3 regions of the Lactiplantibacillus sp. DA1 genome follow, and region 2 is predicted to be linked to each of the others. Evidence: riboswitches for the same ligand, from Rfam matches in the RefSeq annotation. Region 2 holds a riboswitch; each other region holds the start of a gene.
The links. A riboswitch is a leader RNA that binds a small molecule or an ion and turns the genes downstream of it on or off. The one in region 2 is predicted to bind thiamine pyrophosphate.
Positions count from the first base shown of each region.

Region 1: another riboswitch for thiamine pyrophosphate. It lies ahead of RXV91_RS12145 (ECF transporter S component); the one in region 2 lies ahead of thiM (hydroxyethylthiazole kinase).
Region 3: another riboswitch for thiamine pyrophosphate. It lies ahead of thiS (sulfur carrier protein ThiS); the one in region 2 lies ahead of thiM (hydroxyethylthiazole kinase).

Region 1 is NZ_JAWHTQ010000007.1:141,846-150,145, forward strand. Features, by position in the region: gene greA (transcription elongation factor GreA) at 1-294, shown strand, start outside; gene RXV91_RS12135 (aldo/keto reductase) at 889-1,719, opposite strand; gene RXV91_RS12140 (glutathione peroxidase) at 1,769-2,254, opposite strand; TPP riboswitch at 2,399-2,492, shown strand; gene RXV91_RS12145 (ECF transporter S component) at 2,595-3,164, shown strand; gene RXV91_RS12150 (ABC transporter ATP-binding protein) at 3,194-4,600, shown strand; gene RXV91_RS12155 (energy-coupling factor transporter transmembrane protein EcfT) at 4,597-5,256, shown strand; gene RXV91_RS12160 (ABC-F family ATP-binding cassette domain-containing protein) at 5,377-6,897, opposite strand; gene RXV91_RS12165 (CrcB family protein) at 7,198-7,581, shown strand; gene RXV91_RS12170 (CrcB family protein) at 7,581-7,931, shown strand; gene RXV91_RS12175 (hypothetical protein) at 8,070-8,249, opposite strand.
Region 2 is NZ_JAWHTQ010000009.1:272-8,571, forward strand. Features, by position in the region: gene RXV91_RS13480 (HIRAN domain-containing protein) at 1-1,496, opposite strand, end outside; gene RXV91_RS13485 (hypothetical protein) at 1,474-1,671, shown strand; gene RXV91_RS13490 (gamma-glutamyl-gamma-aminobutyrate hydrolase family protein) at 1,738-2,478, opposite strand; gene cytX (putative hydroxymethylpyrimidine transporter CytX) at 2,560-3,759, opposite strand; gene thiE (thiamine phosphate synthase) at 3,759-4,412, opposite strand; gene thiD (bifunctional hydroxymethylpyrimidine kinase/phosphomethylpyrimidine kinase) at 4,402-5,226, opposite strand; gene thiM (hydroxyethylthiazole kinase) at 5,252-6,043, opposite strand; TPP riboswitch at 6,122-6,227, opposite strand; gene RXV91_RS13515 (zinc-binding dehydrogenase) at 6,399-7,376, shown strand; gene larE (ATP-dependent sacrificial sulfur transferase LarE) at 7,575-8,300, opposite strand, start outside.
Region 3 is NZ_JAWHTQ010000002.1:6,187-14,486, reverse strand. Features, by position in the region: gene RXV91_RS02635 (anthranilate synthase component I family protein) at 1-1,404, opposite strand, end outside; gene RXV91_RS02630 (ABC transporter permease) at 1,876-3,471, opposite strand; gene RXV91_RS02625 (ABC transporter ATP-binding protein) at 3,464-4,228, opposite strand; TPP riboswitch at 4,744-4,833, shown strand; gene thiE (thiamine phosphate synthase) at 4,909-5,532, shown strand; TPP riboswitch at 5,547-5,638, shown strand; gene thiS (sulfur carrier protein ThiS) at 5,682-5,894, shown strand; gene thiF (sulfur carrier protein ThiS adenylyltransferase ThiF) at 5,913-6,551, shown strand; gene RXV91_RS02605 (thiazole synthase) at 6,582-7,358, shown strand; gene RXV91_RS02600 (Zn-dependent hydrolase) at 7,361-8,300, shown strand, end outside.

The sequences.
Region 1 (8,300 bases), on a different contig from region 2:
GAAAGTCGCCTGCGTTATCTCAACAAGCAGTTGCAGTACGCCCAAATCGTCCAACCGGCTGACAACGATCAACTCGATATCGGTAAATTCGTGACCATTGAATTTCTGGATGATCATGACCAAATCACCTATCAATTAGTGGGGAAACAGGAAGCCAATCTCGAACAACAAAAAATCTCATTCACATCTCCCATCGGTCAAGCGCTCGCTAATCATACTGTTGACGATGTGGTCACTGTGAACGCACCGAACGGGGCTTATCAAGTTAAGGTAATCGCGGTTAAGCGCGCGTAATAAAATAGTTATGCCAATCGATCGGAAGCTTATCTTTATTTTTTTGAATCAAAAATACACTTTCTGAAGCGTATACGTGTTAAAATAAAGGCAGTAAAAAAGCCGGTACGTTAATACCGACTTGAATCAAGGCCCGCTCTAAGAGCAGTTGGCTTTAAATTTAGATAATCAAAGAACAGTCACCCAATACCGGCCAAAGTTTTGGGGTGGCTATTTTTTGTTTCTGGAGTTCCATACCTGATACATCGCTAGTGCGATGCTCAAAATGATTTGCAAGAAAGCAAACCAAACAGGTAGAGTGACCACGGCTGAAAACCTTTCCTAGTGTGGGAAACGTATTTGTCATACTACCACGACCTTTCAAGATGAAAACAGCCAACCGCCCTTAAAACATACCTATAAACACATTTTACCAGATAGTGGCTCACAGCTACACAGTTAGCATTTTGTATGATTAAAAAAGCCAATCGCTACTGCACCATGTATTGCGATTACGCTGATATCACAAACCAATCATCAACAAGCAGTTGTCCATAAAAAGATAGCGACGAGTTATCATCACAACGTCGCTATCTTTTTTCTATATCATTCAAATTAAAATTCCTGGTACACTGCTGGATCTTGATTATTCAAGCGACCATCCGCTTGGTTCAAGCCATTAATTGTTGCCATATCAGCTGCACTGATTTCAAAATCAAACACGTCCATATTACCTGCTTGACGGCTCGGCGTTGACGACTTCGGAATCGGCAAGGTCCCTAACTGTAGTTCCCACCGTAAAATCAACTGACCAACATTTTTATGGTAGTGCGCTGCAATCTCTTTGAGCGTCTCATTTTGAAGCATCTCACTCGCCCGGCCAAGAGGACTCCAATCTTGCGTCAAAATACCGTGTGCTTGATCATAATCCCGTTGTGCCTGCTGGTTAAAGTACGGATGTAATTCGACCTGATTAATGACGGGTAAAACACCCGTTTCTTTGTTTAACCGTTCTAAATGTTCTGGTAAGAAATTCGAGACCCCAATCGAACGAATCAAGCCTAACTTCTGGGCATCAATCAGTGCCTGCCAAGCTTCAACATAATGGTCTTCCTTAGGGTTAGGCCAATGAATCAAATATAAATCATAATAATCCAGGCCAGCTCGATATAATGATTCTTGAATCGTATTGATAGCTTCCGTGTAGGTGTGGTGGCGACCAGGAAGTTTTGATGAAATCAAGAGTTCCGAACGCGGTACTGACGAACGCCGAACCGCTTCACCAACAGCCCCTTCATTTTCATAGTTGAAGGCCGTATCTAATAATCGGTAGCCGCGATCAATCGCTGAGTCGATCACTTGCACACCATGAGCACCATTCAGTTTATATGTTCCAAAGCCAATTTTAGGTACCGTTAAACCATCACGTAACGTATAAGTTTCCAACTTAAGCCACTTCTTTCTTCTAAATTAAACTATCATTGTTAAATTATCGTTAATCTTCTGAACGATCAGCCAAGGCATCACGAATCGCTGCTTCAAATGTTGCCGGCCTTGTCGTTGGGGCGTAGCGTTCGAGCACACGGCCATCACGACCAATCAGGAATTTTGTAAAGTTCCACTTGATTCGACCATGGCCAGCCGCCTGTTTGAGGTAAGTAAATAACGGATCAGCGTCATCACCATTGACCATCACCCGTTTGGTCATGGGGAATGTTACCCCATAGTGCCGTTGACAATAGTCATGGGTCTCATCGTCATCCGCCTTTTCTTGATGAAATTGATTGGATGGCAATCCCAAGACCACTAGGCCCTCCTGCTGATACTTCTGATAAAGTTCTTCTAATCCTTTAAATTGCGGCGCCAAGCCACAGTTGCTAGCCGTATTCACGATTAGCAAGACTTGACCGCGATATTGTGACAAGTCAAGCGACGCACCACTCATCTCAGTTTCTGTAAAATCATACACTGATTCTGCCATCGAGATACCTCCTAAGATTATTAATCAATTAAGTTACTTTACCCATAGTAAACCACAAAATTGTGACTTTTCATCATACTTTGCTCTCATCCTGAGAATATTGATTGCGCTTACCGCTCTTATCCGTTACACTAAACGTATCATTCATAGCAACTGGGGTGCCATCACGGCTGAGATAATACCCATTGAACCTGAATCTGGACAATGCCAGCGCAGGGAGCAATGCTTTTATTTGGGGAACCATCAATTCAGACTTAGCCGCCTGCCACCAATACTCGTGGTAGGCGTTTTTTGTCGCTTAGATGCGTGAATGACAAACTACTTTTGGGAGGATTTAACAATGAAATGGGTTAAATCATGGTACTTGAACGATATTATTTTACTGGCACTAATTGGTATTTTCTTTGGTGCCATCTTTATGGGGACTAATTTTGTTTATAACATTTTAAGTGCGGCCCTGACACCATTTGGTCTAAGCGGTCTGGCTAATGAACTACTACTTGGCTTATGGTGCATGCCCGGCATGTTAGCTGGCTACCTTATTCGACTAAAGGGTTCGGCAACGCTAGGTGAGCTCCTCGCAGCAACCGTCGAAATGTTTTTCGGTGGTCAATGGGGCATCACCACATTGATTTCTGGTGTCGTGCAAGGATTTGGGGCCGAACTAGGTTATATCGTCACTGGCTACAAACACTATGACTGGTTAGGCTTAACGGCTGCGGCCGCAACAACTACTGTGGTCACCTTTGGTTGGGACCTTGCCCGTAATGGTTACTATAAATTACAGCTATGGCTCTTAATCTTATACGTGGTCGTTCGCTTTATTTCGATGTTTGTTTTTGGGGGTCTGCTAACTAAAACCATCACTGACCTACTTGATCGCAGCCATGTTTTAAAATCAACGCACTAATACACTTTATAAAATGGAGGCTTTCTCGAATGGCTAGTATCGTGCTGAATAATTTAACTTACACCTATCCACAGGCGTCGACACCCATTCTGGATCGCGTAACCCTAACACTACCACGGCAAAGTTTCATCCTATTGACGGGGCCATCGGGAACAGGTAAGTCGACGCTCCTAAAGCTGATTGCAGGCTTACTACCCCTGACTCCAGCTCACGGCACCATTACCTTTGATGGTCAGTCATTAACTGCTAGCAACGCTAATCAGCGCACACAACGCGTCGCGATGATGTTTCAGAATCCTAATCAGCAGTTTGCCATGGATACCGTTGAAAATGAACTAATTTTTGCACTTGAGAACTTACAAGTACCTCGTGACCAAATACCGGCCCGCTTACTTAGTGCACTTGACTTTGTCGGTATCCGAAACTTGCAGTCACGACTTTTAAATCATTTATCCGGTGGCGAGAAACAGAAGGTGGCCCTTGCCATCATTGTTGCTATGGACAGCGATGTCATCCTACTTGATGAACCCTTTGCTAGTGTCGATCCTGCCGCACGAGCCGGCTTGTTAGACCGGCTCGTGGAACTACGCAATCAACATGGGAAGACAATCATCTTGGCGGATCATGACCTAACAGGTTACGAACAGCTCGTCGATCAAGTCGTCCAAATCAAGGACCAGCACTTACAGCTCATTGACCGCACCACCTGGTCTGAGTTATTTTCAGCCTTTACTGAGCAGCCACAACGGTCATGGTCAGCACCGCAACGCGTTGAACGCCCTTGTTTTCAACTTGATCACGTCACTTTACAGGCAGGTGATCGCCAACTATTAGTACCGACAACGCGTCAATTGTTAGCACAACACAATACGCTGATCACGGGTCCTAACGGTAGTGGTAAATCCACGTTATTTGAAGCCCTCGTCCGTCTGCATCCCTATACTGGCGAAATTCGTTACGAAGGGACACCTATCGACAAGCTAAAACGCAAACGCTATGCCCGCCACGTCGCCTTGCTTTTTCAGGACGCTGAGACCCAGTTTTTAAACATCACGGTCGCTGAAGAACTGGCTCAAAGTAAACGCTATGCGTATGGCGACTACTTTACCGCGGACCGTATTCAAACGGCCTTAGTGCAACTCAACTTATCCGGTCGTGATGAACAAGTCATCTATACTTTGAGTGAGGGACAGAAAAAGAAACTACAAATTCTGCTCATGTTAATCATGCAGTCACCAGTTCTACTCATGGATGAACCCTTAAAAGGGCTAGATTTGCATTCGATCAATGCCCTGGTCGCGTTATTACAGACCACCCAAGCGGCAACTAAGCAGACGCTGATTATTATTAGTCACCAGTTAACCGGCCTGATGCCATTGATTGACTATCAGCTACACTTTGAAAATCACCATTTAGATTGGGTGGTGCGATCATGAATCCTAGCATGAAATTATTATTACTACTCATCATTGCGCTAGAAATTTCATTCACGACAATTGTAAGTTTGAACGTGGCACTGATTATTCTGGCACTGATTTACCTGCTCGGTCACCGAACTCGGCTTCGAACATTAGGGTGGTTGCTACTCATTCCGTTGCTACCAGCAATTGGACTTTGGAGTACCCAGTACATTAACGGTAGCGGTGACAAGACTTTGATGGCCTGGGTCCTGTTCACACGAATCTATGCGTTTGTTTTTACGGGCGCTACTTTTACGCTCACGACTGACGTCTTACAATTAACCGATTCGCTTGAGCAAAACTGGCATTTACCCGCCAAATTTGCATATGGCGTCCTCGCCGCGTATAACTTGGTACCACGGATTCAGCACGAAGTTCAAGTGATTCGGGCTGCTGGTCTGATGCGTGGGCAGGTCCTGTCCTTCTGGTCGCCACAGCTCTACTTTAAAGCAATTTTGGTCTCTATCAATTGGTCGCAGAACCTTGCCCAGGCCATGCGCTCCCATGGTTTTGTCGAAGATGCACCCCGCACTCACTATCGTCAGATTCCACTGACTAAGTTGGATTGGACCATTGTGATTAGCGGCGTCTTGCTTTTACAAGTCGGCGCCTTCGTCATTCCGTGGCGCTAGTGGTCTCATTCACTGAATAAGCACTAAATTAAAACAGGTTTTCTCAATTATGAGAAAACCTGTTTTTGGGTAATATTCCCCACTTAGGTCGGGACACACTAACAACAAGTTGACCTTAATTCATGCTTTCAGCCGATCAATTTGTTGCCGTAATGCCTGAATAGCAGCTGTAGAAGACGTCGGGTCTGCCATTAATTGATCATACTTGAACTGAAGTACTGCTAAGTCAGCTTCTACCGCTTTAGGCACTTTAACAACTTTGTCAGGATCAACTAATTGGTGCGTCTCGAATTGCAACACCCGAGTAGCAACGGCCTGGCGAAACGGTTCATCATGTGAAACAAAAATTACCGTTCCAGGATAATTTTGTAAGTAATCGGCCAACGCATCCAGCGCGTCCACATCCAAATAATTGGTTGGTTCATCTAACATTAAAACGTTATATTGACCGACTAAAATACGAACTAGCTGTAATTTAACCAGTTCACCACCACTTAACGCCGATACCAGTTGCGGATAAAAGCGTGCTGGCAGGCCCAACGCACCCATGACGTTGCGGATCGTTTGATCCGGTAACTGACTGACTTGCCGCACTGTTTGCCACACTGAATGTTTACCGTCGAGCACTGTCATATCTTGATTGAATACTCCGACTCGTGCCGCCGGAGCCAATCGTAATCCTGACACCCGGCCACCTAACATTGCACGCAGTAATGTGGTCTTACCGCTACCGTTGGGCCCCACGATAGCAACCCGATCATGTGGCCTGATTTGAAAGTCAGCGTGCGTTAACAACGTTTTTCCATATTCAGCCAGTGTGACATTAAGACCAGTCACCACGGTCTTACCTGTAAACGTCGGAAAATCTGTCGCTACCAATTTAAAACCGGAAGTCGTAAAGGGCTTAGCAACTTGTGGTTCCCGTTGTCCTCGGGCGACCATGCGTTTAGCCGTTCGTTCCATTTTTGCTGCTGTTGCTTCTCTAGTCGCTTTCGTCTTGGCACGCTCTACTCGCGACATTCGCCGATTACCTTTCCGAATCCGCTGGGCTTTTTCATTACGTTGGCGTTGGGCTGCTAGTAACTCACGCTGATGGGTGTTTTGGCGCTGATATGTGGCTTCCTGAGTTGCGAGTTGCTGCGCTTTTACCGTCTGATAATATGCGTAATTGCCTGCATATGCGGTGAATTTTTGGTGTTCAACCGCCCAAGTCTGTGTCGTCACAGCATTTAATAATTGCCGATCATGTGAAATCAACAGCAGCAACCCACGAAAACGTTGTAACTGATTAATAAGCCATTGCTGATGTGTTTCATCCAAATTAGATGACGGTTCATCTAGAATTAAAATTGTTGGCCGGGCGCTCAAAGCCTGCCGAATTCTGGTTAGCATAGCTTGACCACCACTTTGGTCAAAAGTCGGTGCGATTTGGGCAACATAGCTGACTGGCTCGTCCACCATAATTTGCCCCGTATAATCACGATCAGTACCCGTCAGTAAATGGGCCAGTGTTGATTTACCAGCACCGTTCCGCCCAACCACGCCGATTTTATCCCCGGCATTGGCGACTAATCGGTCAATTGTAAATAGTGGCCGTCCCGCCATATCTTTTTGAATATTTTTTAAATTAATCATTGTCATTAATAAGCATCCCCTTAGTTGCAGGGACTAATTCATGGCACAAAAAAACGTCCTCAAAATGAGAACGCTGGCAATTGATTCCACCAGCACCCTAATTAATCCCAAAACGGACAGTCCACCCCTATCGCTAGGCATGGCTCTGTTCAGTTACTAGAATTAATTAGTTGCGCATTGGCTGAATACCTCGTGTTTTATAAGTTACTTTGTAGATTAGCATGTTTAATTTCAATTTGCAAGAACCATTGTCTTTTTTTAGCTTTTTCAGTAAACTAAAATTACTTTCAGAAAGCAGGTGTTAGCTTGAAAAAGATCATTGCAATTACCGGCTTCGCAATGCTAGGTGGTGGTCTCCGGGAGGGGCTTAGTTTGCTCGTCACTTGGCCACAACATTTCTGGATAACGTGTCTGATTAATATTGTGGGAGCATTTGTTCTTAGCCTGATTACTAACTTGTTACCAGCGCGGTTACCCGTCTCTGAAGATATTGTCATCGGTATGAGTGTCGGGCTCGTTGGTAGCTTTACTACTTTTTCCACCTTCACTTTTGAAACGCTACAATCGTTTCAAAATGGTCATAGCGTTTTAGCTTTAAGTTATGTCGCTGCTAGCTTAGGGTTGGGTTTGCTAGCGGGGCTAGCTGGAAACTTCCTTAGCACCTATTGGCTACCAAAGGAGGAATTTTAATGTTAGTCCTAGTCGGATTGGCCGGTGCCGGCGCAGCTGTAGGTGCCTTAAGTCGTTACGGCATCATGCGCTTAGCACTACCTCTCAATCGATGGCCGTTACCAATTGCCACGTTATTTATCAATCTAACCGGCGCTTTATTGCTCGGTTGGATTTTAACCAGCTCATTACCGCCCAACTGGCAGATTTTTCTAGGAACTGGGATTATGGGTGGCTATACGACTTTTTCAACAATGATCAACGAACTCGTGTTGCTCGGCCGTAACCACCATCAACGGGTCGCCTGGGAATACTTTGGCTTGAGTCTCGTCGGTGGCCTAGTCATGGTTTATCTCGGAACTTTAATCTAACTCAAAAAACAGGAAGTCTCACAAAACTAACTGAGATTTCCTGTTTTTGTTCAATGACTATTTAGTTCCAACAAGCCGCCTTTACGGCTAGCGTGCCGATGACACTAGTTTTAACCACGCTCATCTTTATCTTTCAAATTACGTGGTAGCATTTCCGAATAATGCAACTCCGGCAATCGCCACGACGATCAGGCCTAACCATAATGCGATTTTAAATAAAAACAACCCAATCACAATCATGAACACCCAACCGATAATTTTAAAACCAATTTTAAAGATAACTTTGAGCAACCATAAACCAATTACTAAAGCAATCAATAAACCGATCATCTATGCGCTCTGCGAAGAGAGCTTCCCTCCTTACAAGTC
Region 2 (8,300 bases):
GCGATACGAGCAATTGCCGTCAGCGGCACCTGTTGGATTTCAAACGTTTCGTAATTGTAAAGCGCTAAGCAGCCCACTAATTGTGCATCATCCTCATCCTTAGTCGTGGTGCTAAATAATTGAATCGGATAAATAACCTGGTCGACCATCCCTACAGTCGGCTGGTAATAGTGCATGGTCGTCAACTCATGATACGTGACTGCATGAATCAACGCCTGTAACAAGGTCTCGTTGACACCTTCCGTACTACCCGCAACTAGCTGAACATGACGCTGATAATTCGCCAGCGCATGATACGTCTGATCACCTAACGTCTGCCGCAATTTTTCTACCGTTATCGCTGTCACACTTGGTTCTAGGCGTTGACCACCCTGATAATTTGGTAATGCGGAGACTAACAAGGCTGCCAACTCTTGCTGCGTAAACGTCGCGTTGGTGCGACTAGGTGTTACTGGATGGTAAGGAACTAGCGGTTGTGAGGAGAAGTGCAATGCTAATTTCAGTGCTGGTTGTACGCGCGGATCACCAAACGGCGCCCAGCTGACCATGAAGCCGGCCTGCATATGTGCACTAACCTGGCCAACCCGGTAAATAACCGCGGGTTGCGCGGCATCATCGACCAAGTTATCATTCAGCCCCGTCTTGGTTTGAGCACTGATACCAACCACATAAAAGCTACTAGCGTTCGTTAAGACCGCTGCTGAAATGTGTTCATTTTGCCACCGCTGAACCACGTCGGCCTTCGCCGTCACTTGACAAGTAATGAGGCTGTCCGGCGGCACTTGTGACCAATCAGGCGTTAATAGATAACGTTTGGTGACGTGTAATTCATCAGTGGGCGTCAACCATGGCGATAACGGAACCTGCTGATACTTAATCGGGTGACCATTGCACATCATGACAATTGTTCCTAACGGTGTCTGTAACGAATGCGTTGGCACCGCCCCTAAATTTGCCCTCGGCTTAGTTAATCGTTGGCGAATTTGTAACGCCTCAATCGGACTCGGGACTGCAGTAGTCCGCCATAGCATCAATTCAAGATGCTGTTTTTGCTGATCCAATACCGTCACGATGCCATACAATCGTTGCCCCTGATCCATCAGTGCCGCGTACGGCTGGTTCTGATACCGGGCAATGTAGCCTAACTTAGCATGTTGCAACGTCCACACCGAGATCGCATTATCATCGTATTGATTGCCACTTTCTCGCTGGAGCAACACCGCCATACCCACTCTGAGCGTCGTTAACGTTGCCACAATATCATCGACATACCGTTCGCCAACGACCGTGACTGTAGCCAATGCGACGGCTGCATCGCCTGTTGAATTTTGTTCAGTTACTTGAACAACTGTGGTCACTGGAATTATTTCAATGTCAGCTGTTTCTGGCTCGTGGGCGCGAACTAACAGTTCTTGCCCCTGATTAATCACAGCGATAACCCGATAGGTCTGCTTCTTCAACGTCATTACGCTCATGCCAGCTTCAATTTGTTCCATAGCGGTCACCCCCTTAGCAATAACTTTATTCCATTATACGAAAGCGTTACCAGTATTAACAGCTTTACGAATTGTTTTACACGTCAGCTTACAATATCTTGGATTAGTTATCGTTGCCATCACCATTTCAGATGTTTCACGTGAAACATTAATTAGTTTTGCGGCCGCACATTAAAAACGTGGTTATCCTACAATTCAGAATAACCACGCCCTATTTTATCAACTTGCTAGTCAATGCTATCTACGCCACACAAGCCCGCACAAACGCCGCAAACAACCGCGCCTGCATGGAGTTTACCTGTTGCATCATTTCCGGATGCCACTGGACACCCAACTGTAGACCACCAGCTGTCGCCTCAATTGCTTCAACAACCTGATCCGCACTTTGGGCCACCACCTGAAAGCCCGTTGCCACCTGTTTCACGGCCTGATGATGAAATGAATTGACCGTGATTGCGTCACTAGTGGTGCCTAAATATTCAGCTAAGGTCGTACCTGGTACGACCTCCACGTGATGCATGCCGTAAGCGGCCAATTGTCCTTGCATGTGTTTTAAGGTACCCTGACCAGCTGGCAGTTCACTCATATCCTGATAAAGATTGCCACCATAGCACACGTTTAAGATTTGTAAGCCCCGACAGATACCGAGCACCGGTTTACCAACGGCGTGGGTGGCACGAATCAGCGCAATTTCATACTGATCCCGTTCCGGATCTACCCCACCCAATTTAGGCTGGGGTTCCTCCCCATACGTCAATGGCGCCACATCTGCACCACCACAAAGTAGTAGACCATCGATCATTCCAACGTACTGTTCAATCGTCGTTGCGTCGGTCGTTACCGGTAATACCAATGGCACGCCGCCATTATTCGTTACTGATTTTAAATAATCACGATTCACATAATCACGGACCCGCCCTGGGAACATCTGGCTGTTCACTGTCACAACGCCTGGTGCGATTCCAATTATCGGTTTAACCATTCTGTCGCCCTCTCTCAAAAAAATCCCACGGTAACATGCGTATTACCAATGGGATTATCATTTACTTTTTACATCTAATTGTCAATGACTAAGCTCGCGATATTCGAGCTCGGTTGGTTTGACGATAATTCCCGTCAACCAGACGGCGATGCTCAGCCCAACCAATACTAATAGCGTCGTGCCACCAATGAAATCAATGGCCTGTAACTGATAATAGGCGACAATCCCCACAATCCACCAGCAAAAGTTCAACCAGTATGGTAACGTAGCGTGCCGCACAAAGTACGTGACGAAGATAATAGCATATAGCGGTGTGAAGACCGAACCAATCAAATACAGGAAGTTCTGATAATACGTCATGGCAACCGTCAGCGCAATCAATAGCCCAACTACCGTCACACCAACGGCTAATCGATTAACATGGCGGCTACCGGTCAGATTAGCCAAACTCGTGGCGGCCGAATAAGTATCTAAAAATGTCGTCGTCACCGTTGAGAAAACGATAATCAGCAATGCAACCAATCCTAAACCGGACCGCGTCAGCAATGCCGTGATATCAGTTTGCCCTGTCCGTAACACAACTAATAGCCCCGTCACAAACATCACTAAACTGCCTAACATATAGCCACCCGCGCTGACTAGTGCGACTGGTAAAGGACGATCAACACGCTGGGTATAATCACCAATTAGTGGCAACCATGAGAGTGCCATCGTAACGTTCAATTCCACTGCTTGCCCAAACGTCATACTAGTCGTTGATACCGACTGACTAGTTGTCGGTGCCATAAATACCATTACGAGCATTAACACCGTCCCGAGCACCAACAAGCCCACAACGGCATTGTTGATTTTGAACAGTAACTGACTACCCATGAGCAACCACGCAATAATCAAAATCGCCACGATGGTTGCCATTAATAGCGGACTTCGAAAGCCAAATAGCTTTCCACTAATACTGTTCATGGCTAACTGAGCATTGACGATCATCACCGCCGTCCAGCCAACGAGTTGCAAGGCGTTGAGTCCTGACGCTAGTAACACCCCGCCGCGACCAAAAGCCAGTTGAGCTGACGCTAGCGCGGACTGGTGCAATTTAGCCCCCAAATAGCCGGCTGGAACCAAGAACAGGCCACAGCCGATCAAGTGCCCCAATACAATCGCAGCCAATCCGCGTGTCAGCCCCAGTGGTGCCATCAGCGTACCTGTTAGGATTTCAGCAATTGAGATAGCCGCACCGAGCCACAGTAAAAATTGGCTCCGAAAAATCCCGTCATGTTTCATCAGTGCACCTCCGTAGCCGTGAGCATCGCCTTGACCGTGGCGGCCATATCGGGACTACGCGTTAACATTGAGATCACCGCAGCGCCAGCCGCACCAGTAGCCGCAATAACTGGCAGTTGCGCGACAGTAATTCCGCCAATGGCGACAACGGGACAGGATGCAGTCATGACTAATTGTCGCAACCCCGTCAGACCGACTACTGGATCCGCATCGGCCTTAGATGTCGTTGGAAAGATGGGACCACTACCAAGGTAGGCAATGCCTTTCAATTGGTTAGCAGTCTGCACTTCAGCTAAGGTTGAACAAGACAAACCGACAAACATTTGATTAGCGACCCGTTGAATAACTTGTGTCACCCGGTCGTCCTTTTGACCAACGTGGACCCCATCTGCTTGCAGTGCGAGTGCCAGCTCGACATCATCATCGACGATAAAGGGAACGTGCGCTTGCGCACAGCGTTCCCGCAATTGCTGCCCCAATGCAAAACGCTCAGCCGTAGTCAACTGGCTATTACCTTTATCTCGGTATTGGAATGCCGTGATGCCTGCATCCAAGGCCGTTTGGACGACCACATTTAGATCCTGTCCCGGCACGTCTTGTGTCCCGCACACAAAATAAGCACGTAATTGTGTGGGTTCAAATTTAAGCGTCATGAACGATCACCTGCTCACTTGGGGTTGCCCAATGATTCAACGGGCCATGACCATGCCCGACCTGGATACCATCCTGAATCGTCCCAGCAACGTACGCCTTAGCCGTTTTAATGGCCGCAGCCATTGACCGTCCTTTTGCTAATTCGGCGGTAATACATGCCGATAGAGTATCTCCCGTGCCGTGGGTCCGCACCGTATCAATCCGTGGAGCCGAAAGCCAAAAGGCGGTCCCGTCAGCCAACAATACGAAGTCATTAGCTAAATCAGGATTATCACCATGACCACCTTTAATAATGACATTGTCAGCACCTAACCCCTGTAGCGCATGTCCAGCTGTAACCATCGCTTGATTACTAGTGATTGCCTGACCGGTTAATCGTTCTGCTTCCGGCAAATTCGGCGTCACAACAGTCGCTAACGGGAGCAGTTCGTCGCGAACCGTTTTAATCGCATCCGCGGCTAATAACGCCGCCCCGCCTTTCGCAATCATGACTGGATCAACTGTTAGCGGCCCAAAATCAACTCGTTTCAAGTTCTCAACAACGGCATGGACGTGTTCAGCATCCGCAAGCATCCCCGTTTTGCAAGCGCGAATGTCTAAGTCAGCTGCTAACGAAGCAAATTGTTCGTCAATGAGCTTCGTTGGCATTGCCATAAAATCTTGGACTCCCAATGTATTTTGAGCTGTCACGGCAACGACTACCGCGGTACCAAAAACGTGACGCGCCTGCATCGTTTTTAAATCGGCCATGACACCGGCACCGCCGCCACTGTCCGTACCAGCAATCGTTGCCACTTGTGGAAATTCATTCATTAAATCTCGCGCTCCTTCATTATATTTAATCAACTTTAGCAATTGTTTGAATTTCTGACACTGTCACTAAGCTCAACCGGTCAATCAAATCAGTGGCAAATGTGGCGGGACGATCGGCCGTCAGCTGACTGGCGACCAGTTCCCCCGCCCCCGCTAAGACTAAGCAAGCCACTTGCGCCGCCTGGTAAATATCGGTTGGACTAACGGCTGTAAAAGCCGCGACGATACTAGAAAGTAAATCGCCCGAGCCCACGTGACGTTGGAAGAGCGGGGTACCATTAGCGACTTTAGCCACGTGCTGACCATCCGTAATAACATCAGTAGGTCCCGACAATATGACACAGCATTGGAATTGCTGTGCACAAGCTTGAGCAATTTCAACCAGGTCGCCCTGACCGCTCCCCGCATCAATGCCCTTCGCTTGCCAATCCATGCCAGCCAATGCCGCAATTTCACCAGCATTGCCCCGAATAACATCGACTTGAAAATCAGATAGTAATGCTAGCGCGACTTCTTTTCGATAAGGGACCGCCCCGACGGCCACCGGATCAAGAACGACTGGCTTATGATACTGATTAGCAAGCTTACCAACCACTCGCATTTGATCAATCTGGGTGGTGGTCAAGGTTCCTAAATTAATGCAAACTGCCCCGGCAATTTGGACCATCGTCTCCGCTTCTTGGACTTCAGCTGACATAATTGGCGAGGCCCCTAACGCGTTTAGCCCATTGGCAACGTCTTGAACCGTAACAAAATTGGCAATGTTAAAAACAATCGGATTGTGATCCCGTAAAGTATTCAATAATTGTAATTCCATAGCAATTCTCCTCCTCATTGACCGTCACGCCAATTAAAAACGGCCACCAATCAACATGCATTGATCCAGTGGCCGCTAACATTAGCTGTGACACTTTCCTACGCAAGTTTGAGCTTACAGGTTCAAAGGGATCGGTACTTACAGCACCATCTCAGCCCATTTTTGGACACCCCTAGTGTTTAAAAATATTCAATTACTAGCCTTAGTCTAACGATTGTAACCGCTAACGTCAACCTTTCCGTTAGCCGAATCACCCTCATTGCTGCTTAATTAATTAGGCATTAAAGTTTAAATTCACCGCCACAACCGGTTATAATAAAAAGCAAATATGTCTTTAAGGAAAGAGTGATTGAAGATGCAAGCACTGGTTGTGCCAGATCCATCCGCTCAAACTATAGAACAGCTGCAATGGCAAGAACGGCCCATGCCCAACCTCGGGCCAACTGAGGTGTTGATCAAGACCCAAGCAGTCGGGCTCAATCCGGTAGATTTTAAATTAGTTGCGGCGGGTAACGCCGCCTGGCAATATCCACACACACTAGGACTAGACACAGCTGGAATCGTGGAGGCGGTTGGCGCTGAGGTCACTAATTTTCGGCCTGGCGAACGAGTTTGTGGGCACGCTAATCTCGCCAATAATGGGACGTTTGCCGAATACGTGAGTTTACCAGCAGCCGTGCTAGCTAAGATTCCAACGACTATGAGCTTTGAAACAGCCGCCGCTAGTCTCTGCGCTGGATTGACGGCTTATCAGGCCCTCCTACGCAAAGCCAATTTAAATGCCGCGCAAACTGTGCTGATTCATGCAGGTGCAGGCGGTGTAGGCAGTATGGCGATTCAACTCGCGAAAGCTGCTGGTAAGACTGTCTTTACAACTGTTTCACAACACAAGCAAGCCTTCGTGGCACCACTGCATCCCGATGCCCAAATCGATTATCATCATGAAGATGTGACCACACGCATTCAAGACCTAACGCAGCAGCACGGTGTTGATCTGATCATTAATACCATTGGTCATGCTGATGCGGACCTACCGCGCTTAGCTTACAACGGCCAGCTTGTCTGTGTATTAGCAACTCCGGACCACTTTCTAAGTAATCAAGTGGTAACTATCAGTAAATTGGACCTCGGTGGCGCCCACCGTAGCGGTAACCCAGCGCAAGTTGCCGATCTTGGGCAAATGACCGCTGCCTTATTAGCTTTGGTCCAAGCTGGCAAGGTCGACCCACTAATTACTCAGGTCTTGCACCGTGACCAACTTGTAACTGGTTTGCAACAACTACAAGCTGGTCAAGTCGTTGGCAAACTCGTCGTGACTTTTGACGCCTGTTGATCTAAAAATGAAGATACGAAAAACGCAGTTCAAGGGCGGCCTTGAACTGCGTTTTTGGGGTGTCTGGTGATAACCGCAACGTGTGCGTATCGGCTGGGGTTACGACTACCATCGGATGGGCGGATGAGTCATGATCACCGCCGCTCAGTCGCCCATCGCCGATTAATCCCGACACCACTATCACTAATTTGATTAGACCTAGGCAAAAGTGGCCAATTGTGCCTTGGTCAACGTATCATTCATCCGACCACTACGGAAGCCGCCTAAGTCAAGGGTAACGTAGCGGAATCCAAGTGATTGTAATTGACGGTTAACGCGGTCGTTAAAGACTAAGAAATCACCAATCCGTGCTTCTGGTAATTCGATCCGCGCAATATCATCGTGGAAGCGAACCCGGACCGTTGGAAAACCTAAACTACGCAAATATTTTTCGGCGGCCATCACTTGAGCAATATTGTCATGTGTCAACGTCGTCCCGTATGGGAACCGTGAAGATACAGAGCATGACGCCACTTTATTCCAGTTCATCAAACCGAGTTCTTGTGCCAAGGCCCGAACGTCAGTCTTGAAGAAATCAGCTTCTTGTAACAAGCTCCGGGCCCCCGCTTCACTACGGGCCTTCAAACCAGGACGATAATCATTTTCATCATTCTTGATCATACCGTCTAAGACAGCGGCACTACCGTTATTAGCCGCAATGTCATTCAACCGGCTGTAGAACATCTTCTTCGCATAGTACCAGCTATCAGGCGTGTTGTTCTTGATGTGGTCATCGCTCAAGTAGTCTAGCGTAGTTCCTTGAACGTTAGCACCTAGTTCTTCGGCTAAACTCATCGCTTTATCGAATTCTTCATCCGTAAATAATTCAGAGTTCGCAACCACAGCGGTCACATTGTCACGGCCTAAAACATCGAGGGCCATCTT
Region 3 (8,300 bases), on a different contig from region 2:
TGCGTCTTGTACTGCATTGACAACCACCCGTTGTTTGTTCTGGCACTCCTTAAATTCCTGTGTGCCGATACTGTCAGCGACAATCCCCGCACCCGCTGGAATGACCAACCGTTCATTCATTCGGTAGGCCAGCCGGATTCCAATTGCCATGTCCAAATTACCGTTACAATCTAAATAGCCAAAGCAACCACCATAAACGCCACGCGGGGCCTGCTCGTAATGATTAATCAGAGTCATTGCTTCAATCTTAGGCGCTCCTGCTAACGTCCCGGCTGGGAAAGTAGCGGCAAGTACTTGGAGGGCCGTAGTGGTGGGCGCCACTTCTGCGGCCACGCGGGACCCTAGATGCATGACTTTTGAATAACGAATTAATCGTCGCAAATTAGTCACCCGGACACTTTTAAACTTCGCAACTTGCCCTAAGTCGTTACGTCCCAGGTCAACTAACATATTATGCTCGGCAACTTCTTTAGGACTGGTTTGTAATTCATGGGCCAACTGCTGATCTTCGGCAGGTGTTCGACCACGACGTCTTGTCCCAGCCAACGGATACGTTGCGACTTGTTCACCATCCTTCGTGACTAACGTTTCTGGTGACGCTGCCGTCATTTCAAAATCAGCTTGTTTAAAATAACAGTTATACGGTGCCACCGTTTTTTGAAGTTGCTGATAAACTGCCAGCAATGACCCGCTCATGGTCCCCAAACATGGATTAGCATATATCATTTGAAAAATATCGCCCGCATAAATGTGGTGTCGAATTCGATCAACACGCTTCGCATAAGTAGCCTGATCCGCTTGCATCTGTAACGGCTGCTGTAAGTGGAATGGCGGCAAAGCTAACGGTTGTTGTAATTGTTGCATGATGGCGGACAATCTTTGCGTTAATTTAGCTTGCGTTGTCGCATAAGTGGCCGTTAGATGATCTGTTGGAATCAGTTGTGTCAGTCCCAGTTCGTGGTGCCGATGGTCATATACGAGTACACTTGTAACTAAGAATAAGCCCAGATCATCGAGGCCAGTTGTCGCCGCTGATTTTAAATGCAATTTGGGCACAAATTGTTGCACGTATTCGTAACCGAAATATCCCATCAGACCACCGGTAAATGGTGGTAACCCTTGAATTCGTGGCGTTCGATATTGGTTTAGAATGGCTTGTAGCGTCTCATTAGCTGGCCGACCATCCTTGACAAGTCCTTGTCCCGTGAGACTTTGATGCGGTTCAAAACTGAAATAACTATATCGTTGGTGTCGGTCAATCGTTAGTGCAAAACCGTTCCCCATTTGATGAACAATTTTAGCTACCGCGAGTGGATCAAAAGCGGCGAGTGGCCGTTTGACCATTACTGGCACGTAGGGGTAATGATCTTGATAAGCGATTAAGGTTGGTAATGTTGGATTCATGTTGAACCACTCCTCATTAATAAGATATTTTTACTTGAGTTGTGGTTAGTTGCCATCGTTGCTGCATTGAACTGCCTCCCATCAAAAAAATCCGTCCATGACTAATGACAGTCAAGGACGGATTTTTCCGCGGTACCACCTTGGTTGGACACCAAATTCCCCCATTCAGGTTAGACTCGGGTCCCAGCTTAGCGAAATGCAAACACATTCCCGGGAATTGACGGCTCCCTATCGTCGCGAGGTACTAGAACAAAGTTGTTCGTTAATCGCGCCCTCAGTGGTCCATTTAATAATTTGCGTTCGATCGCACTCTCAGCAACGGCGACTCTCTTTACGGGCATCATTATCTTGATCTCCACTTCATCGGTTTCATGGACGAATATTAAGTTGTTATTAACATTAAAACTTGATGAGCGATTTGTCAACACTTTTATTCTAATTTAATATTATTAACTTTTAAATTAGCTCGTATTAGCAAAGGTGCTGCCAAAAAGTCTTGCGGTAATGCCAGACAAAACTACCAGAAGCAAGTCCGATACCCACTAAAACAATAATATTAATCAGCATAGCTACCGCCGCAAACAGATTAATCAACAAACTATAGATCACAATTATCAATACGCCAACTATACTGCAAACTAATAAGTTAAGCATTAGACCAAGATTACCGCCACCACGATTAAACAGTTGCGTCACATTGGTCCAATTCGTCATCCGCAATTGATAATCACGCTTAAAATAATATTGGGCAGCTAGGTACGTGCCCCAAGCAACTCCTAGTATTAAGGCCAAATCTAGGGCTAGTGATGCTCGTCCAGCAATGCCCACCACTAACGCCATCACCATATTAATTATGACTTGAAACCAATAACCCAAGTAAAACTTCTGCCGTAAATAATGGGACATTGGGATAGGCAATGCGCTCACAAAGTCAAAGTTCATTTTATCAAGTGATATAAGGTTACCGACTAAGGAAGTTTGATTAACATTGACAATGGCGGCGGCCATGCCACTGACAAACCAGACACCAATCCAGTTCAGCGATAGTTGGCTAAAATTAGGTGCCGTCCCTGAAAAGAGAATGGTTCCTACTAGAATCAATGGCAACAGGATCGAATTCGTAAATAATTGTAAAACCAAACTGGGTTCTTTCAGTAGCTGGAACTGGTAGGTGCGCAAAAGCTTGTTGAGGTTATGTTGCCGCGAATGCCAACGCTGCGGGGTCGCCGTCAGCACCGTGTTGACTTGGGTTAGTTGGTCAATCAGGTGAGTCAAAACGAACCGACTGGTTAACACTAACAAAATTAGTAAAGCGACGACCAAGCTACCCCAAGTCAGTAGACTCGCCATTGTTAACGGCGTCGTAAAAACTTTAAAAATCGGTACCAACAGGGGTATCACTGTGCGGTCAACCTGCGTGCCGGCGTCAGATGATGATCCGCGATTCATAAAGTAGAGTCCGACTAGCACTAAGACAGCGTTAAGACCTAACATGATATTCATGACCATTTTTTGATGGGCACGAAACACCTTTAGTTTCGTCAAACCAAAGACAATTAAGGCACACAGACATAGCAGTAGGCTCAGTATTAGACCATACATCAAGATTGCCATTACTAATCCTAAAAGCACAAAGATTCCTGCCCGAGTCGCGGTCATGACAAAAATTAAAAATAACGGAATGGTAAAGGGTACCGTGTTAAAGATAACGACTAAAATTTTGCTTACAAAGATCTCTTGATTACGGAACGGTAACGGTAAATATTCAGCTAGGTCATTACCGGCAAAAAAGACGTTATAAATACCTGAAATATTCTGAGAAATTCCTAACAAGATAAATAACGCCACATAAAATGTAAACATGCCCGGTAGCTTGCTAAAATCAAAAGCAAGCATCGTCAAGCCATAGATACCAAGAAACATCAAGGCGTTCAAGTAAAACTGCCGCATTAGCTTCCTACTTAGAGCCGGCCCCGAGGCCCCTTTTTTACGTAACCGATCCGTTAGTTGCGGATTTAACAACCTGAGATTAACGGCTAACAAAACACGTAGCTGGCTTTTATTCATCACGCTCACCCTCAATCGCATCGACTAAGTGATTATCTGTTAGATGCCCAGCCATTTGTAAATAAATTTCCTCAAGCGATTGTTGCGGATATCGAGTTAGTAATTGCGCAACCGAACCGGTATAGATCAATTGTCCCTGCTTCAAAATCGCTAAACGGTCGCATAACTGTTGAGCCGTATCCAGATTATGGGTTGAAAAGATGACTGTCTTGCCTTTAGCCGCATGGGCCTTCATCAAATTTTTTAAATCAAAAGCGGCTTGTGGATCTAGTCCTTGCATCGGTTCATCCAAAATCCAAATGTCAGGATCAGGGAGTAGTGCCCCAATCAAAATGGCTTTTTGGCGCATCCCATGTGAATAGCTAGCCATCGGTTCCTCAGCGTGGTCGGTCATATCGAACAGTGCCACCAACTGTTGCCGCCGCTGTTCAAGCGCAGTCTCTGATTGTTGGTAGGCCGCAGCAATCATATCCCAATATTCCATCGCTGAAAGTTGGAGAAAAATATCGGGTGTGTCTGGCACGTACGAGATCCTTTCCTTAACAGCTTGTCGCTGCTGTTCAAGGTCTAAGCCATCAACCGTGATTGTGCCACTTGTTGGTTTAATAATACTGACTAAACTTTTGATGGTCGTTGACTTACCAGCACCGTTGTGGCCTAAGAAGCCGAAAATCTGGCCGGGTGCAATAGTTAAAGTGAGCTGATCTAATGCCGTCTTCTCCCCATAACGCTTTGTCAATTCGTGAATTTCAATCATATGATTATCCCCCTAGTCATCAGTTATGCTTTATTATACCGGAAGAATCTTAAAACTCGAAAACGGATTGAGTCGGTTGCCAGTAGTGCACTCATCTTTTGCCGCTTACTAATTCTGTCAAAAAACTAACGATTCAGCCATCCATGACTAAATTAAATCAACACATGTAACTTATTAAGACGTCAAAAGCGGCATAAGGAACAAATTGATTGACCAAGCTCACAGCTCACTTTTTATGATCATCGCAGTATAAACTGCGATGATCACGATTAAAACTAGCAAACTTACAATCACATATACCCCACAACTCCATTGGGTTACTTTCAAATCATTTAACGCCATTTTCTGTGCCACTTCCCAAAAATCCATATATTTGTTAACTACTATTAGCTTAGACAATCTCTCAGTTTATGAACCACCTCACACCTATCTTAATTACACGATCAAATTAAACAATTCATCAATCTGATTGCATCAATGTCATTAATATGCTATCTTGGCTTTAAATTAAATAATTATTGTGTCTGGGGTGCCGTTTGGCTGAGACTATACCCATTGAACCTGATCTGGTTAATACCTGCGCAGGAAGACGCACTAGGAATATGCTGACATATTTTTGGAGCAGTCTCTTTTTACGCACGTAGTAATAGAGACTGCTTTTTTGAAATGGAGGCAAATAAATGAACTACCAACTATACTTGGTCACTAATCGATATCACTTTTCAGATGACCAATTTCTTAATAAGATCGATCAAGCTTGCGCAGCCGGCGTTACCTTAGTTCAATTGCGAGAAAAAGAAGTAACTACGCGTCGTTATTACGAACTAGCACGAAAAGTCAAAATCATTACTGACTATTACCATTTGCCATTAATCATTGACGATCGAATTGACATTTGTCAGGCCATAGATGCTGCTGGCGTCCATATTGGTGATGCTGAGTTGCCCGTTACTATTGCCCGTAGAATTTTAGGCACCCACAAAATTTTAGGAGTCTCTGCCAAAACACCAGCTGCAGCTCAGGCCGCCATGCGAGCCGGTGCAGATTATTTAGGTGTTGGTGCAATTTATCCAACCACTACCAAGGTTATCACTCAACTAACTTCGATCGACACACTCATCGCCATCACCAACACGGTTACAATTCCAGTAGTGGCTATTGGTGGTATTACCGATCAACGTTTAGTTGATTTGAATGGCATTAAATTAGCCGGTGTGGCTATGATTAGTGAAATTATGCAAGCAGAAAATATAACCGCTAAAGTCAAAACCTTAAAACGGCACTTAAAGGAGGTGGGTCACTAACTTCAAATTGAACTATATATCGTCTGGGGTGCCAACATGGCTGAGATTATACCCACTGAACCTGATGTAGCTAGTACTACCGAAGGAAGAACGACGCCAATCCAAATGAGCATGGTTTTATTTGGATTGTACATTTTCTCCTTTCTTCGGTGAAAGGAGTTTTTTTGATTATTTTAAACGGCACTAAAATCACCTACATTGCTGGTCAAACACTTGCCCAGCTCATATTGAAGCAAAATATAACCACACAAAATATTGTCGCAGAAATAAATGGCGTCATTATTCATCATAACCAATTTACAAGTACGTTACTACATGCTAACGATCGTATCGAACTCATCACTTTTGTTGGTGGTGGTTAAAACGAAAGGACCAAATCAATGACCATTAATTTTGAAGGAAGCCCTATAAAAACATTCTATTTGGGCATGAAAGAACGCAATGTCGCTAATTCGACTGTTCCCCTACAGGAAGCTCATATTACAATCGCTGGTGCAGGTGGATTAGGTTCTAATGTCGCCATTGCGTTAGCGCGTAGTGGCATCGGTCACTTAACACTCATTGACTTTGACAACGTCGAACCAAGTAATCTCAATCGTCAACAATTCAAAATTAGTCAGATTGGGATGCCCAAAGTGCTAGCACTACAACAAAATTTATTGGAATTTAATCCATTCATCGCGGTCACGACTCTCAATGTTAAAGTCACTCCAGCTAATATTGCGGTGTGCTTTGCTGATTGTGATATCGTCTGTGAAGCCTTCGATGATCCGGCCGCTAAAGCGATGCTATTGGACGGTATCACCCAACACTTTCCAAATAAGCCCTTGGTGATGGGCAACGGGTTGGCTGGCATTCATTCTGCTAATACCATTAAGACGACCCATCCGCTCCCCAATGTCTACATTTGTGGCGACGGTATGACTGCAGGCAACGAAGGGTTAATGGCCCCACGAGTAATGACATGTGCTGGGCACGAAGCAAATGTGATTCTACGCTTACTTATGCACCGATCATAATTGATTCATAAATGAAAGGAACTGATTAATATGCACGCATTAAATGACGACTTAGTTCTTGGTAATAAACACTTCACATCCCGCTTTATTCTCGGCTCAGGCAAGTATTCATATCAACTCATCGATGCTGCTGTTAAACAAGCCGGTGCACAAATCATTACCATGGCATTGCGACGAACTAATCAAGATGAAACAAATATTCTCAATTATATTCCAGATGGGATCACCATTCTTCCAAACACTTCTGGTTGCACGACCGTTGATGAAGCAGTTCGAATGGCGCACCTAGCTCGTGAGCTGAGTGGTAGTCATTTTATTAAATTAGAGGTTATCCCTGATAAAAAATACCTGCTACCGGACAACGCGGCGACAGTCAAAGCCACTGCTATTCTTGCCAATGAAGGCTATACAGTGCTTCCTTATATGTTGCCTGACTTGAACATTGCCCAACAGCTCATGACAGCAGGCGCAGCAGCCATTATGCCATTAGGAGCACCAATTGGAACAAATCAAGGTTTAACTACCCGTGAGTTAATTAAAATACTGATCAATGAAATTGATTTACCAATTATTGTTGATGCCGGCATTGGCCGCCCAAGTCATGCCGCCGAAGCTATGGAGATCGGGGCAGCAGCTGTAATGGCCAATACGGCAATGGCAACAGCTGGCAATATCCCCCTCATGGCGGCGGCATTTAAAAATGCTGTTCAAGCTGGCCGGCAAGGCTTCCTCGCTCAGCCCGGTCGTGTTTTAACAACTCAAGCAGTGGCCTCTTCCCCACTCACTGGGATTAGTTCTTCCAAATGACTATGACACTCACCAATACTATTACCGAGTTGTTGGCACAGTTTACTCACAACAATCCGCATGGTCAAAACCGACTCGTATATAATCAGGCCTGGTTGCGTAATCAACAACGGCTACTAGACCTGGGCCACCAGTTGGGGGCCCAGACTACTGTTGATGCAGTGGGTAACATTTACCTCGATTTTTTAGGCCGTGATCAGACACGAACGATTGCAACCGGGTCCCATATGGATACAGTCGTTAATGGCGGTAAATATGACGGCCTATATGGTATTTTGGGCGGTCTGTGTGCGATTCGTCGGCTGATTACACTTAAGGGGCCACCACCGGTCACACTTAGATTAATCGCTTTTAGTGAAGAAGAAGGGAGTCGGTTTAACGCAGCCTTTACCGGGTCGACTTATTTAATGACACATCAACTGCCTGATTACTTAATCGATGCTACTGGCACATCATTTGCGTCGGCTCGAAAAATCGCCATAGCGCAACTCGGTCATCACGCTGACCAACAAGTCGCTTATTGCACCCGACCCACGACTTTTACAGAATTGCATATTGAACAGGGACCACGCTTAAAAACGGCCGGCAAAAAAATTGGCCTGGTTCAAGGTATTGTAGCCCAACAACGATTGTTAATCACGGCTCACGGTGTGACCAATCATGCAGGAACAACGCCCATGAACCAACGCCAAGATGCAGTTAAACTAGGAAGTCACTTAATCACGAGTCTATATCAATTAGCTGCTCATCATAATGACTTAATACTTACAGTCGGTAAAATAAAAGTAGTTCCTAATGTGACTAACGCGATTGCCGGTACCATGCAATTTTCTGTAGACTTTCGTACTCCTAGCAATGCCACAATGACCGTATTCAACCGGCAATTAACTGCACTGCTTAATAAATTAACCGACGTCACAATTGAATCCACCCTCAAAGTAC